2 linked regions of the Solwaraspora sp. WMMA2065 genome follow. The protein of the gene in region 2 interacts with the protein of the main gene of each other region in a pairwise test. Links are inferred from orthologs where the notes say so. Each region holds a gene or a part of one and is shown on either strand. Other genes may lie near its edges.

The links.
Region 1: the proteins of rsfS (region 2) and O7610_RS23645 interact in binary tests that used the Escherichia coli proteins (3 or more experiments, as listed by UniProt). The link is inferred for Solwaraspora sp. WMMA2065 from one-to-one orthologs.

Annotation. Positions count from the first base shown.
Region 1 is NZ_CP128361.1:5,192,136-5,198,192, forward strand. The notes cover bases 1,402-4,397. They hold O7610_RS23645 (ATP-binding protein), read right to left. Parts: upstream 3,460-4,397; coding sequence 2,344-3,459; downstream 1,402-2,343. Other genes in these bases: O7610_RS23640 (DUF5682 family protein), read right to left, coding at 1,402-2,332; O7610_RS23650 (vWA domain-containing protein), read right to left, coding at 3,535-4,397. Outside these bases: more of O7610_RS23640, read right to left, coding at 1-1,401; more of O7610_RS23650, read right to left, coding at 4,398-4,890; O7610_RS23655 (hypothetical protein), read right to left, coding at 4,887-6,057.
Region 2 is NZ_CP128361.1:2,892,548-2,898,382, reverse strand. Bases 1,089-3,862 are described here. They hold rsfS (ribosome silencing factor), read left to right. Parts: upstream 1,089-2,163; coding sequence 2,164-2,562; downstream 2,563-3,862. Other genes in these bases: O7610_RS13070 (DegV family protein), read left to right, coding at 3,294-3,862; O7610_RS13075 (histidine phosphatase family protein), read left to right, coding at 2,559-3,188; nadD (nicotinate-nucleotide adenylyltransferase), read left to right, coding at 1,442-2,053; pepN (aminopeptidase N), read left to right, coding at 1,089-1,340. Outside these bases: more of pepN, read left to right, coding at 1-1,088; more of O7610_RS13070, read left to right, coding at 3,863-4,169; O7610_RS13065 (ComEA family DNA-binding protein), read left to right, coding at 4,388-5,161; O7610_RS13060 (ComEC/Rec2 family competence protein), read left to right, coding at 5,158-5,835. UniProt on the Escherichia coli protein: Functions as a ribosomal silencing factor. Interacts with ribosomal protein uL14 (rplN), blocking formation of intersubunit bridge B8.

The sequences.
Region 1 (6,057 bases), 2.3 Mb from region 2 along the record:
CCGCCAGCTCCAGCTGGGTCCGGTCGCAGCCCAACGCCATGGCGACGCTCTCCATGGTCATCAGGAAGCCCAGCATTGCCGCCACCTGCCGCAGCCCGGTCTCGTCGTCGACGAACGCGGTCGGCAGCAGGGTGCAGTAATGGGCGTACCCGGTGCTGACGAAGTCCTGGCACCAGGCCGGCAGCTCCGGCTCACCGCTGGTGCGGTAGTACGCCAGCAGCTGCCGGATCCGCTGCAACACCTCCGGTGCCCCGTCGGCGGTGCGTTCGGCGGCGAGTAACTGCACGGCCCGGGCACCGAGCTCGTCGGTGAGCCGCCGGTTGCTCAGGAACAGCAGTGAGTCCTCGACCGCCGCGAGGGCGTGTGCCGCCGTGGCCTGCGGATCCCAGGCCGCGCGGCGCAGCCGCTGTTCGAGCACCTGCTCGATGGTCACGCCCTCGTAGCCGAGCTCGATGATCGACCGCTGGTGGCGACCGATCGCGACGTCCCAGCTCTCCTGGACCGACTTTTCGCCGAGCCGCCGCTCGCCCATGATCGGCCGGACCACCTCCGGTGGCAGCAGCCGTCGCAGCATCCACAGCAGATCGGAGCAGGGTCGCAGCTCCGGCTGCCCGTGCAGGTCCAGCAGTGCCCGCTGGACGGTACGCCGCTTCGGGTCCAACCCGATGGGTGCCAGCCGGTCGTAGACGTCCCGGGCCAGCGGCGGCATCGCGTCGTAGCCGACCCGACCGATCCGGTCACCGCCGAACATGATCTCGCAGAGCCGGCGGACGTCGCGCCGGCCCGGCACCACGTCCTTCTCGATGCAGGTGACCGCGGCGTCGGCGAAGTCGTACGGGGTGGGCCGGCGCCGGTTGCGCATCCCGGCCAGCAGCACCGCCGTCTCGAAGATGGCGATCGCGTCGGCGGTGCTGGCCAGGTAGCCGTTGCGCCGGGCCAGCCGGACGATGTCGACCGACCAGCCGCGCAACTCGGCCTCGTCGAGCTCGCCGGGCCGGCTCGGGGCGGCCAGGAAGCCGCTGAGCCGGTCGTCACCAGGGACCGCGGCCCCCGCCGTACCGCCGCCGTTGCCGGTCGCTGGCCGCGCCGCCTTCTTCGGCTTACGGGCCGAACTCTTGCGCCCGCCCTGCTGCCCGGCCAGCCGGTACGGGGTGACCCTGCTGCCGGTCAGCGCCTTCTGCCAGGTGCTGGCGGCGATCGACACCGTGCCGCCGGCCAGCCCGAACTGTGCCTCGATCGCCGAGTGGCTGGACGGGATCAGCCCGTACCGCCACTTGGTGCCGGTCGGCGCGGTGATCTCGAACGGCGCGGTCGACCGGACGCCGAACTGCTCGACCCGGCTGGCGGCGTGGAACGCGCCGCAGACGTACAGGCAGTCGGCCGGGTCGGCACCGTAGGCGGCAAGGTGGTCGCGTATCCGGGTCCACATGTAGCGTTCCCGGTCCTCGTCGCGGTCGAGTCGCGCCGCGTCGCTCGGCCGCAGCCGCCGGAACAGGCTGCCGATCATGACCATGACCTGCCGGTACGTGTCGTGGTCGGCGCCGATCAGCGGCTGCTCGACGTACTGGTCCCACCATTCCGACCAGTGCCGCACCTTGCCGTGGTGCAGCAGGTACGCCTCCAACTCGGCGAACCCGGGGCGCAGGTCGCCGATGCCGACACCGACGGCGTCGCCGTGCAGCGCCTTCTCGTCGTCCTCGCCGGTTGCCTGGCCCTGCTGCTGGCCCTGCCCGCTCTGCTGCGCCGGTTCGTCGTCGCCGTCCGCAGCGGCGGCCGGGTCCGTCCGGTCGTCGGACTGCCACTGGAAGACGTGGTCGGTGGAGCGGTCCACCAGCAGCAGCTCCACCCCCGGCGTCTCCAGCGCGTACGCGATCGCCTGGTACTCGGCGGACGCCTCGGTGATCGGCGCGATCACGCTCAACGGACCGGCCCCGGCGGGGAAGCCGTCCAGGTCGCTGGCGAAGGCCTGCAACGCCACCGGCAGCTCGCAGTTGCGCAGCTCGATCAGCAGCGGCTGCAGGTCCTCGCACAGCTCCACATAGATCACCTTGGGCTGTTTGTCGCGCAGCCGGCGGACCATCGCCAGCGCCGACGACGGGGAGTGATGGCAGACCGGAAAGATCTCCAGCTCCTCGCCGAGCGCGTGGTCGACGTCGTCGACCAGGCCGGCGAGGATGTCGGTCAGCGCGTCGGGCGAGTCGGCGAACGCCGTCGCGGCGTCCGCCAACTGCTCCCGCAGTGCCCCGAACCGGCTGTCCGACGGCGCACCCGTGATCGGCGCACCCGTGATCGGCGCACCCGTGATCGGCGCACCCGTGACGGGCTCGCTCATGACGGGCTCGCTCATGACAGGGTCGCGATGCTCTGCCGGCCGCCTTCGAGGAAGGCCGGCCACTCGCCACCGTCGGCCTTGCTGCGCGGCTCGATCACCCCGTGCCAGAACTTGTTCAGGATCGCCAGGTCCTCCGGGCTGCGCCGGGCCAGCGAACCGACCATCGAGCTGGCCAGGGTCTCGGCGCGCAGCGTCCGGTCACCGAAGAACTGACTGTGCAGGATCGCGTCCTCCAGCACACCGATCTGCTCGGCGGTGGACAGCGCAGACTCCAGCTTCTCGTCGTCGCTGGTCGCCGAAGCGGCGGCCTTGCGCAGGTCGGCGAAGCTCTGCAACAGCACGTCCAGCAGGGTGGGTGGCACCTCCAGCTCGATCTGGTGGCGACGCAGCAGCTCGGTGGTGCGGAACCGGACGATCTCCGCTTCGCTGCGCCGGTTGGTGATCACCGGGATCCGGACGAAGTTGAACCGCCGCTTGAGCGCCGACGACAGGTCGTTGACGCCCCGGTCGCGGCTGTTCGCGGTGGCGATGATGGAGAACCCGGGCTGGGCGAAGACGATGTTGTCCGAGTCCAGCTCCGGGATGGAGACGTACTTCTCGGACAGGATCGAGATCAGTGCGTCCTGCACGTCGCTGGTGGAGCGGGTCAGCTCCTCGAACCGGCCGATGACGCCCTGCTCCATCGCGGTCATGATCGGCGACGGGATCATCGACTGCCGGGACTGGCCCTTGGCGATGACCATCGACACGTTCCACGAGTACTTGATGTGGTCCTCGGTGGTGCCGGCGGTGCCCTGCACCACCAGGGTCGAGTTGCGGCAGATCGCGGCCGCGAGCAGTTCGGCCAGCCAGCTCTTGCCCGTGCCCGGGTCGCCGATCAGCAGCAGCCCCCGGTCGGAGGCGAGGGTGACGATGCTGCGTTCGACGAAGCTGCGGTCACCGAACCACTTCTGCGGGACCTCGCGGTCGAGGCCGTCGGCGCGTTCCGAGCCGAGGATGAACAGACGCACCATCTTGGGGCTCAGCCGCCACGAGTACGGCTTCGGGCTGTCGTCGATCGATTCGAGCCAGTCGAGCTCCTCGGCGTACTTGATTTCGGCGGGGGCGCGCAGCATCTCTGCGGTCATGGTGCGGTTTCTCCTAGATTGAGGCTCGGGGGATCGGTACGGCGAGTCGAAAGGGTGAGCGGGCGAAGAGTCAGGTCAGGTGAGGAAGTTCTTGAGCTCGACGACGAGCTTGCGGACGTGCCCGGACAGCACCGGGGTGCCCTGGTCCTTGAGCCGCTTCCGGAACCACGGGTTGACGCTCTGCTGGCCGCCGCTGGAGACCGAGCCGACCGGGATCAGCCTGGCTCCGCTGCGGTGCACCGCCTGCAGCCCGTCGAAGACCTCCTGCGACTTCCACTCGTAGAAGTCGGAGATCCACACCAGCACGGTGTTGCGCGGGTCGGCGATCTTCGGCCGGGCCAGCTCCAACGCGGCCATGCCGTTGGTGCCGCCGCCCAGCTGGGTGCGCAGCAGCACCTCGAACGGGTCGTGCACCCACGGCGTCAGGTCCAGCGCCCGGGTGTCGTACGCGACCAGGTGCACGTCGACCTTGGGCAGTCCGGCGAAGATCGAGGCCAGGATGGTGCAGTTGACCATCGCGTCGACCATCGAGCCGGACTGGTCGACGACGACGATCATGCGGGCCGGGGTGGTCCGCTTCGCGGTCTGCTTGTAGTAGAGCCGGTCGACGTAGAGCCGCTCGTCGGCCGGACTCCAGTTCGGCAGGTTCTTCCAGATGGTGCGGTTCAGGTCGAGGTTGCGGAACACCCGCTTCGGCGGGACCGACCGGTCGATGGTGCCGACGCTGGTCTGCTGCACCTGGGTCTTGAGCACCTCGGCGACCTCGTCGACGAACCGCCGGATCAGCGCCTTGGCGTTGGCCAGCGCCACCCCGGACAGGTTCGACTTGTCCCGTAGCAGCTGCTCGATCAGCGACATGCTCGGGGTGAGCTGGCTGGCCAGCGCCGGATCGGCCAGCACTTCGCGCAGCCGCATCCGCCGTACCAGGTCGGCTTCGATGGTGCCGAGCACCCCGTCGCGGCGCCCCGGTGTGGCCCCGCAGGCCTGCTGGTACCAGCCGGCGTCGGCCTGCCAGCCGGCCAGCTGACCGGCCGACACGTCACCGCTGCCGGTGGCGAAGACGTTGAGTAGCAGCTTCGACGCCAGCGCGGCGCGGCGTACCTCGTCGGCCCCGACCTGCACCGACGACTCGCCGGCGGCCTGGTCGTCCTCCGAGCCGCACGCAGCCGGCTGCTCGCCGATGCTCTCGTCCTCAGCCTGCGGCACGAGCAGGCCGGGCAGCTCGTCGGCCAGCTCGGGGAAACGCTGCACGACGGTGTCGATGGAGACCGACGGGTCGAGCAGCGCGGCCGGCAGCCCCAGCTCGTCGACCACCGCCATGCTGGTGCGTTCCAGCGCGGCCTGCTCCTGCCCGTCGAACAGCCGGGCCAGCAGCCGCCAGTAGAGCACCTGGCGCCGGTTCTCGTGATAGTTGATCATCGAATCGGTCATTTCCGCAGCAACCGTCCCGCCCGCTCCCGGAGCATCGCGATACTGTCGCCGGAGCGGGCCACCGCCTTGGCGATCTTGGCGTCGGTCGGCCCCTGCGCCCAGTCGCCGGTGTGCAGGTCGACCTGCTTGCGCTTCACCGTCGTCTGCATGCCGATCGGCTGCACCGACCAGCCGGGGCCGGCCGCCGCGTCACCGTCCCAGCGCAGCAGCCCGATGCAGGCCGACGACTTGGCCAGCAGCTCGGCGGTGATCGGCCCGCAGCCGGGCAGCCGGTCGACGTCGACAGCGACCCGGGTGCCGTCGACCTCGAAGCCGAGCCCGGCGTCGTCGGTGACCACCGTGTAGCCCTCCAGCAGCACCGGCTCGGCGATGGCGACCGGGTGCCGGTCCAGCGGCGGTACGGCCGGGGCGACCGCCTCGCCGAGCTGCACCCGGGCGACGGCGAACGGGTCGGTCGGCTCGCCGGGGCGGGCCTGGTCGTCGCGCCAGAGCAGGTCGCCGCCGGGCAGCAGCGGCAGGTCGGTGACGTCGAGGCTGAGCCGGCCGGCCAGGGCGGCCAGCAGCACCGGATGCTCCGCGAGCAGCTGCCACACCACCGGACCGACGATCGTGTCGACCTTCGCGGCGGACACGCTGACCCGGACCAGCCGGGACCGGTCGGCGTCGCCACCCCCGCCGCCGGCTTCCAGCACCGCGTGCACCTGCAGCTGTACGGCGGTCGCGTGCTCCTGCACGTCGGCACCGACGATCAGCAGCCGGCCGGAGACCGTCTCCGGGGTCACCGGCCCGCCCTGCGGGCTGGTCAACAGCATCGCGCGGGTCCACAGGTCGGCCCAGCGACGGGCCGGGATCCGCTCCATGGTGGCCACCGGGCTGGAGTAGCGCAGCTCGTCGGCGAGCCCGTCGAGCAGCACCGCGATCCGGCGTCGGGCCGGGTCGGCGAGCAGCGCGGTCAGCGCCTGCTGGCTGGCCGACACCAGATCGTGGTCGACGTTGCGCCAGCCGGCCAGCGCCAGCTCGGCCAGCCAGGAACGGGCCGCCAGCAACCGTCCGTCGGCCGGGGCGGCGGCCGTGTTCGGTGCGGTCCACTGCGCCCGGTCGCGGCCGAGCGTGCCGTCGAGCCGGTCCCGCAGCGCGTCGTGCACCGCGCCCACCACGGCCGTACGG
Region 2 (5,835 bases):
ACCGGTTCGACAACGCTACGCTGGCCGACCTGCTCGACGCGTTGACCAAGGCGAGTGGCCGCGACCTGTCCGGCTGGGCGACGCGGTGGCTGCGGCAGGCGCAGGTGAACACGATCCGGGCCGAGACGATCGTCGACGAGACCGGCCGCTACCGGGAGGTCGCCCTGGTGCAGACCGCGCCGCAGCCCTATCCGGTGCTGCGTCCGCACCGGATCGGACTGGGGTTGTTCGATGCCGAGGCGACCGGGGACCGGCGGAGATCGGTGCGGCGGCGCCGGCTGGCGGTGGACCTGGCCCCGGACGTCGACGGCGGACGTACCCTGGTGCCGGCGTTGGTCGGTGAGCCGGCGGCCGACCTACTGCTGGTCAACGACGGTGACCTCACGTACGCCAAGGTGCGGCTCGACCCGGCCTCGTCGGCCGCGCTGCCGGCGATGCTGCCCGGAATGACCGATCCGTTGGCCCGTGCTGTGTCGTGGACGGCGACCCTGGACGCGGTACGTGACGCCCAGCAGCCGGTGGCCGACCTGGCGGCGCTGATCGAGCTGGCCCTGCCGGCCGAGACCGTGGTGGTCGTCGTCGAGGACGTGCTGCGGCTGAGCCGGTCGGTGATCGACCGGTACGCGCACCCGGTGGACCGTCCGGTGCTGCGGTCCCGGCTCGGCACCGCCTGCACCCGGCTGCTGGCCGCAGCCGGGTCCGGCACATCGGTCCAGTTGGCCGCGGCCCGGGGGGCGATCACCGCCAGCGGGGACGTCGACTGGTTGCGGGGGTGGTTGGCGGGGTGGGCGGTGCCCGCCGGGCTGACGGTCGACGCCGACCTGCGTTGGTTGCTGCTCTACCGGCTGGCGGCGTGCGGCGGCGTCGGCACGACCGAGATCGCCGACGAGGCCGGCCGGGACCGCAGCGCGGCCGGTGAGCAGTGGGCCGCGAAGTGCCGTGCGGCGGTGCCGGACCCGGCCGGCAAGGAGCGTGCCTGGCAGGCGATCGTGACCGACACCAGCCTGTCCAACCGTCTCGTCGAGGCGTACGCCGAAGGGTTCTGGCAGCCGGAACAGACCGAGCTGACGGCGCCGTACGTGGACCGGTACTTCGCCGATCTGCCGGCGGCGACCCGGCGCCGCGCGGCGTGGCTCGCCGACCGGGTGGCGGAGACGGCCTTCCCGCAGTTCGCGGTGAGCGAGCGGACCCGGGCGGCGGCAACCGCGATGCTCGCCCGCGACGATCTGACCGCCGGGCTACGTCGGGTGGTCACCGACGCCACCGATGAACTGGACCGGGCGTTGGCCGCTCGACGTCGGTACGCGTCCAGAGCCGGTGCCGGTGCCGGACCGGCGTAGGCGGTGATCGCCGGAGGCGCAAAGCGGGAGCAGGCCCCCGAAAGTGTTGCCTACGCCACGCGACAGCCCGGCTGGGTAGATCATCGGCATACGATTCGTCGATGGACGATGGCATCCGTCGGGTCGGCATTATGGGCGGCACCTTCGATCCGATCCACCAGGGTCACCTGGTCGCGGCGAGCGAGGTGGCCGAGCGCTTCGCGCTCGACGAGGTGGTCTTCGTGCCGACCGGGGATCCGTGGGAGAAGGCTGGGCTGACGGTCACCCCGGCTGAGGACCGGTACCTGATGACCGTGATCGCGACCGCGTCGAACCCGACGTTCCAGGTGAGTCGGGCGGACATCGACCGGCTTGGCCCGACCTACACCGTCGACACGCTGCGCGACCTGCACTCGGTGTACGGGCCGAAGACGCAGCTGTTCTTCATCACCGGCGCGGATGCCCTGGAGAAGATCCTGTCCTGGAAGGACACGGACGCGATGTTCGAGTTGGCCCACTTCATCGGGGTGACCCGGCCGGGGTTCGAGTTGTCCGACGCGCACCTGCCGGCCGACACGGTGTCCCTGGTCGAGGTGCCGGCGATGGCGATCTCGTCAACCGAGTGCCGGGCGCGGGTGGCTGCCGGCAAGCCGCTGTGGTACCTCGTGCCGGACGGGGTGGTGCAGTACATCGCCAAACGTCGGCTGTACGAGACGGAATCTTCGGGTGAATGACCCCCTGCTGTCACAATATAGGTAATATATCCGTATTTTCTGGCTGGGCGAGTGTGAGAGGCTAGAGCAGCGAAGCTGTCTAGCTGAAGGAGTGTTGTCGAGGTGATCCGATGAGCGCCTCAGAGCGCGCGCGGGAGATGGCCCTGACGGCCGCCCAGGCCGCCGCCGACAAGAAGGCGCAGGACATCGTCGTCATCGACGTGGCCGACCGAATGGCGATCACCGACGCCTTCGTGCTCGCCTCCGCGCCCAACGAGCGCCAGGTGCTGGCGGTCGTCGACGCCATCGAGGAGAGCCTGGTCCGGCTGCCGGAGAAGGCCAAGCCGATCCGGCGTGAAGGCGACCGTGCCGGCCGGTGGGTGCTGCTCGACTTCAACGACATCGTGGTGCACGTCCAGCACACCGAGGAGCGCGAGTTCTACGCCCTCGACCGGCTCTGGAAGGACTGTCCGGTCATCCCGTTCGTCGACCGTGACCTGGTCGAGGCCGAAGCCGGGGCCACCGAGTGACCCGGTTGATCGTCTGGCGGCACGGCAACACCGACTGGAACGCCGCCGACCGGGTGCAGGGCCAGACCGACACCGCCCTCAACGACCTCGGCCGGGCCCAGGCCACCGCCGCCGCGCCGCTGATCGCGGCGCTACGACCGGACGCGATCGTCGCCAGCGATCTCCAGCGGGCAGCCGACACCGCGGCGGCCCTGGCGGCACTCACCGGCCTTCCGGTCCGTTCCGACCCCCGGCTGCGGGAGCGGCAGTACGGGCTCTGGCAAGGGCTCACCATGCCGACCATCGCGGAACGGTTCCCCGCCGAGCACGCCCGCTGGCGGGCCGGCGATCCGTCGCCCGGCTGCGCTGTGGAGAGCCTCGACGACCTTGGCAAACGGGTCGGGGAGGCGTTGCAGGACGCGGCTGACGCGATGCCAGGCGGGACTGTGGTGATCGCCACCCACGGCGGGGCGGCCCGGCAGGGCTGTGGCCATCTGCTCGGCTGGGGGGTGCCGGTGCTGCGTACCGTCGCGCCGCTGCAGAACTGCCACTGGACCGAGCTACGGTACGACGAGTCGCGGGGCTGGCAACTGCGGGCACACAACGTCGGGGTGAGCAGCACCCGGGACATTCCCGCCCCGGTCTGACCCGGCAGCCGGTCCGACCTGATCGCCGGCTTGATCCGGCAGCCGGTCCGACCCCACAGGTCGCCTGGTCCGGCACGATTGCCGATGATCAGCTAGCGTGCCGGCATGTCCGTCGCGGTCGTGACCGACTCCACCGCCTACCTGCCGGCCGATCTGGCGCAGCGGCACCACCTCACGGTGGTGCCGCTGACCGTGCTGGTCGACGGCATCGAACGTCGGGAAGGCCTCGATCTGACCCCGACCGAGGTGGCCCACGCGTTGACCACGCGGCGCTCGACGGTCAGCACCTCGCGACCCGCGCCCGAGCAGTTCGCCGAGACGTACCGGCGACTGCTGCGCACCGGTAGCTCCGGGGTCGTGTCGGTGCACCTGTCGGCCGGGCTGTCCGGCACGGTCGCGGCCGCCGAACTGGCTGCCCGGCAGACCGGCCCGGACCGGGTCGCGGTGGTGGACAGCGGCTCGACCGGCATGGGGCTGGGCTTCCCGGCGCTCGCCGCGGCGACGGTGGCGGCTACCGGGGGTGACCTGGCCGAGGTCAGCGCCGCCGCGACCGCTGCAGCGGCCCGCACCCGAACGTTTTTCTACGTCGACACGTTGGAGCATCTGCGGCGCGGTGGTCGGATCACGGCGGCATCCGCGCTGCTCGGTACGGCGCTGGCGGTCAAGCCGATCCTGCACGTGCCGGACGGGCACATCGTGCTGCGCGACAAGGTACGTACCGCCGCCCGTGCCCTGGCCAAGCTGGTCGACCTCGCCTGTCTCGCGGCCGGCGACGCCTCGCGGGTCGACGTCGCCGTGCACCACCTCGACGATCCGGACCGGGCCGCCGCCCTGTGTGCCGAACTGACCTCCCGGCTGGGCGACCGGCTCCAGGACGTTCACGTGACGCAGATCGGGGCGGTGGTGACCGCACACGCCGGCCCCGGTCTGCTCTCGGTCGTGGTGCACCGGCGGGCGGGCTCCCTGACCGCCGGCCCATAGCAAGATCCGGGTCTGGTACGGGGCACTGTCCACAACACGCCGGTCGTCCACAGCCCTGCCCGCAGTCCGGTCCACCGTCCTGGCCGGCGGCCTAGCTTCTGCACGTGATCGACGACGACACCGTCCAGCGTCGGCTGGCCCGGCTGACCCGCGCCGACGGCGGCCTACTGACCCGCGCCGACGGCGGCCTACTGACCCGCGCCGACGGCGACCTACGGGTGCTGGTAGACCCCGTCCGTTCGTCCGTCCGCGACCTCGATGACCCGGCCGGATCGGGCGACCCGATCGATGGCGATGACCCGGCCTTCTCTGGGGCGACCGCCCGGCTGCCCGCCTTCGACCCTGGCCGGCGGGGGGTGCGGGCGCTCGCCGCCGTGGCTGTCGTGGTGGTAGCCGGCGCCGCGCTGCTCGCCTGGCGGGCACGACCCCAGGTCGAGCCGGTGCCGTCCGCCGACGGCGCCTCGGCCCAGGGCGCCCCGGTGTCGGCCGTCGCCGCCGGCCCGAGTCCTGAGGGCCGCCCCGCTGCGGCAGGACCTGGGACGACCGGCACCGGCGGGCCGACACAGCTGATCGTCGCGGTGACCGGCCGGGTCCACCGGCCAGGCCTGGTGACCCTGCCGGCAGGTGCCCGGGTGGCCGATGCCCTGGAAGCAGCCGGTGGCGCACTGCCCGACACCGACATCGCCTGGCTCAATCTGGCCCGCCCGGTCCAGGACGGCGAGCTCGTCGTGGTCGGGGTCACACCTCCGCCGGGAGCCGAGACTGGACCTGCCCCGCTCGCCGGCCAGCCGGGCGAGACCGGCAAGGTCGACCTGAACGCCGCCAGCCAGCAGCAGTTGGAGACGCTGCCGGGAGTCGGCCCGGTGCTCGCCCAGCGGATCATCGACCATCGCGAGCGGGTGGGTGGGTTCGCGTCCGTCAACGACCTGCGCAAGGTCAGCGGCATCGGCGACGCGCGGTTCGACCAACTGCGTGAGCTGGTGACAGTGTGAAGGCGTCCGGCGGTGACCGGGTCGGGCCGCCTGATCTGCGGCTGGCCGGGTTCGCGGTGGCCTGCTGGCTGGCAGCCTTCGCCGTGGTGTACGGCACGGCCGTACTGGCGGTGGCACTGGTCAGCGGTGGCGTGACGCTGGTCGGTCTGCTCGGCGTCTACCTGACCAGAGGTACGGGCACCGGCCGCAGCCGCGCTGCCAGGCCGCCCGGCGGTTACGCCGACCTGCCCCGGCTGACCAGGTGGATCCACGCGTACGGCTGGCTGGCCATGGCGGTGGTGCTCGGCGTCGTCTGCGGTGCCGCCGCTGCCGGCGCGCGGGTGGCGGCGCGGGACGCCGGGCCGCTCGCGGCGCTGGTCGACGACCGTGCGGCGGTCGCCGCGGAGCTGGTGATCCGGGACGATCCTCGACGGGTCAGGTCGGCGGTGGCCGGACCGCCGCTGTGGCTGGTACCGGTCCGGCTGGCCAGCCTGTCCGGCTCGCCGGCCGTCGGGTCCGACCACGGCGTCGCCGGCCGGCTGGTCGGTCCGGTGCGGTTGCTCGTCCTCGGCACCAGCAACGCCTGGGACGGGCTGCTGCCCGGGCAGCGGGTGCGGGTCGCCGGCCGGTTGGCGCCACCGCGCGGTGGTGATCTGACCGCAGCAGTGCTGTCCACCGGGGAAGATCCGACGCCG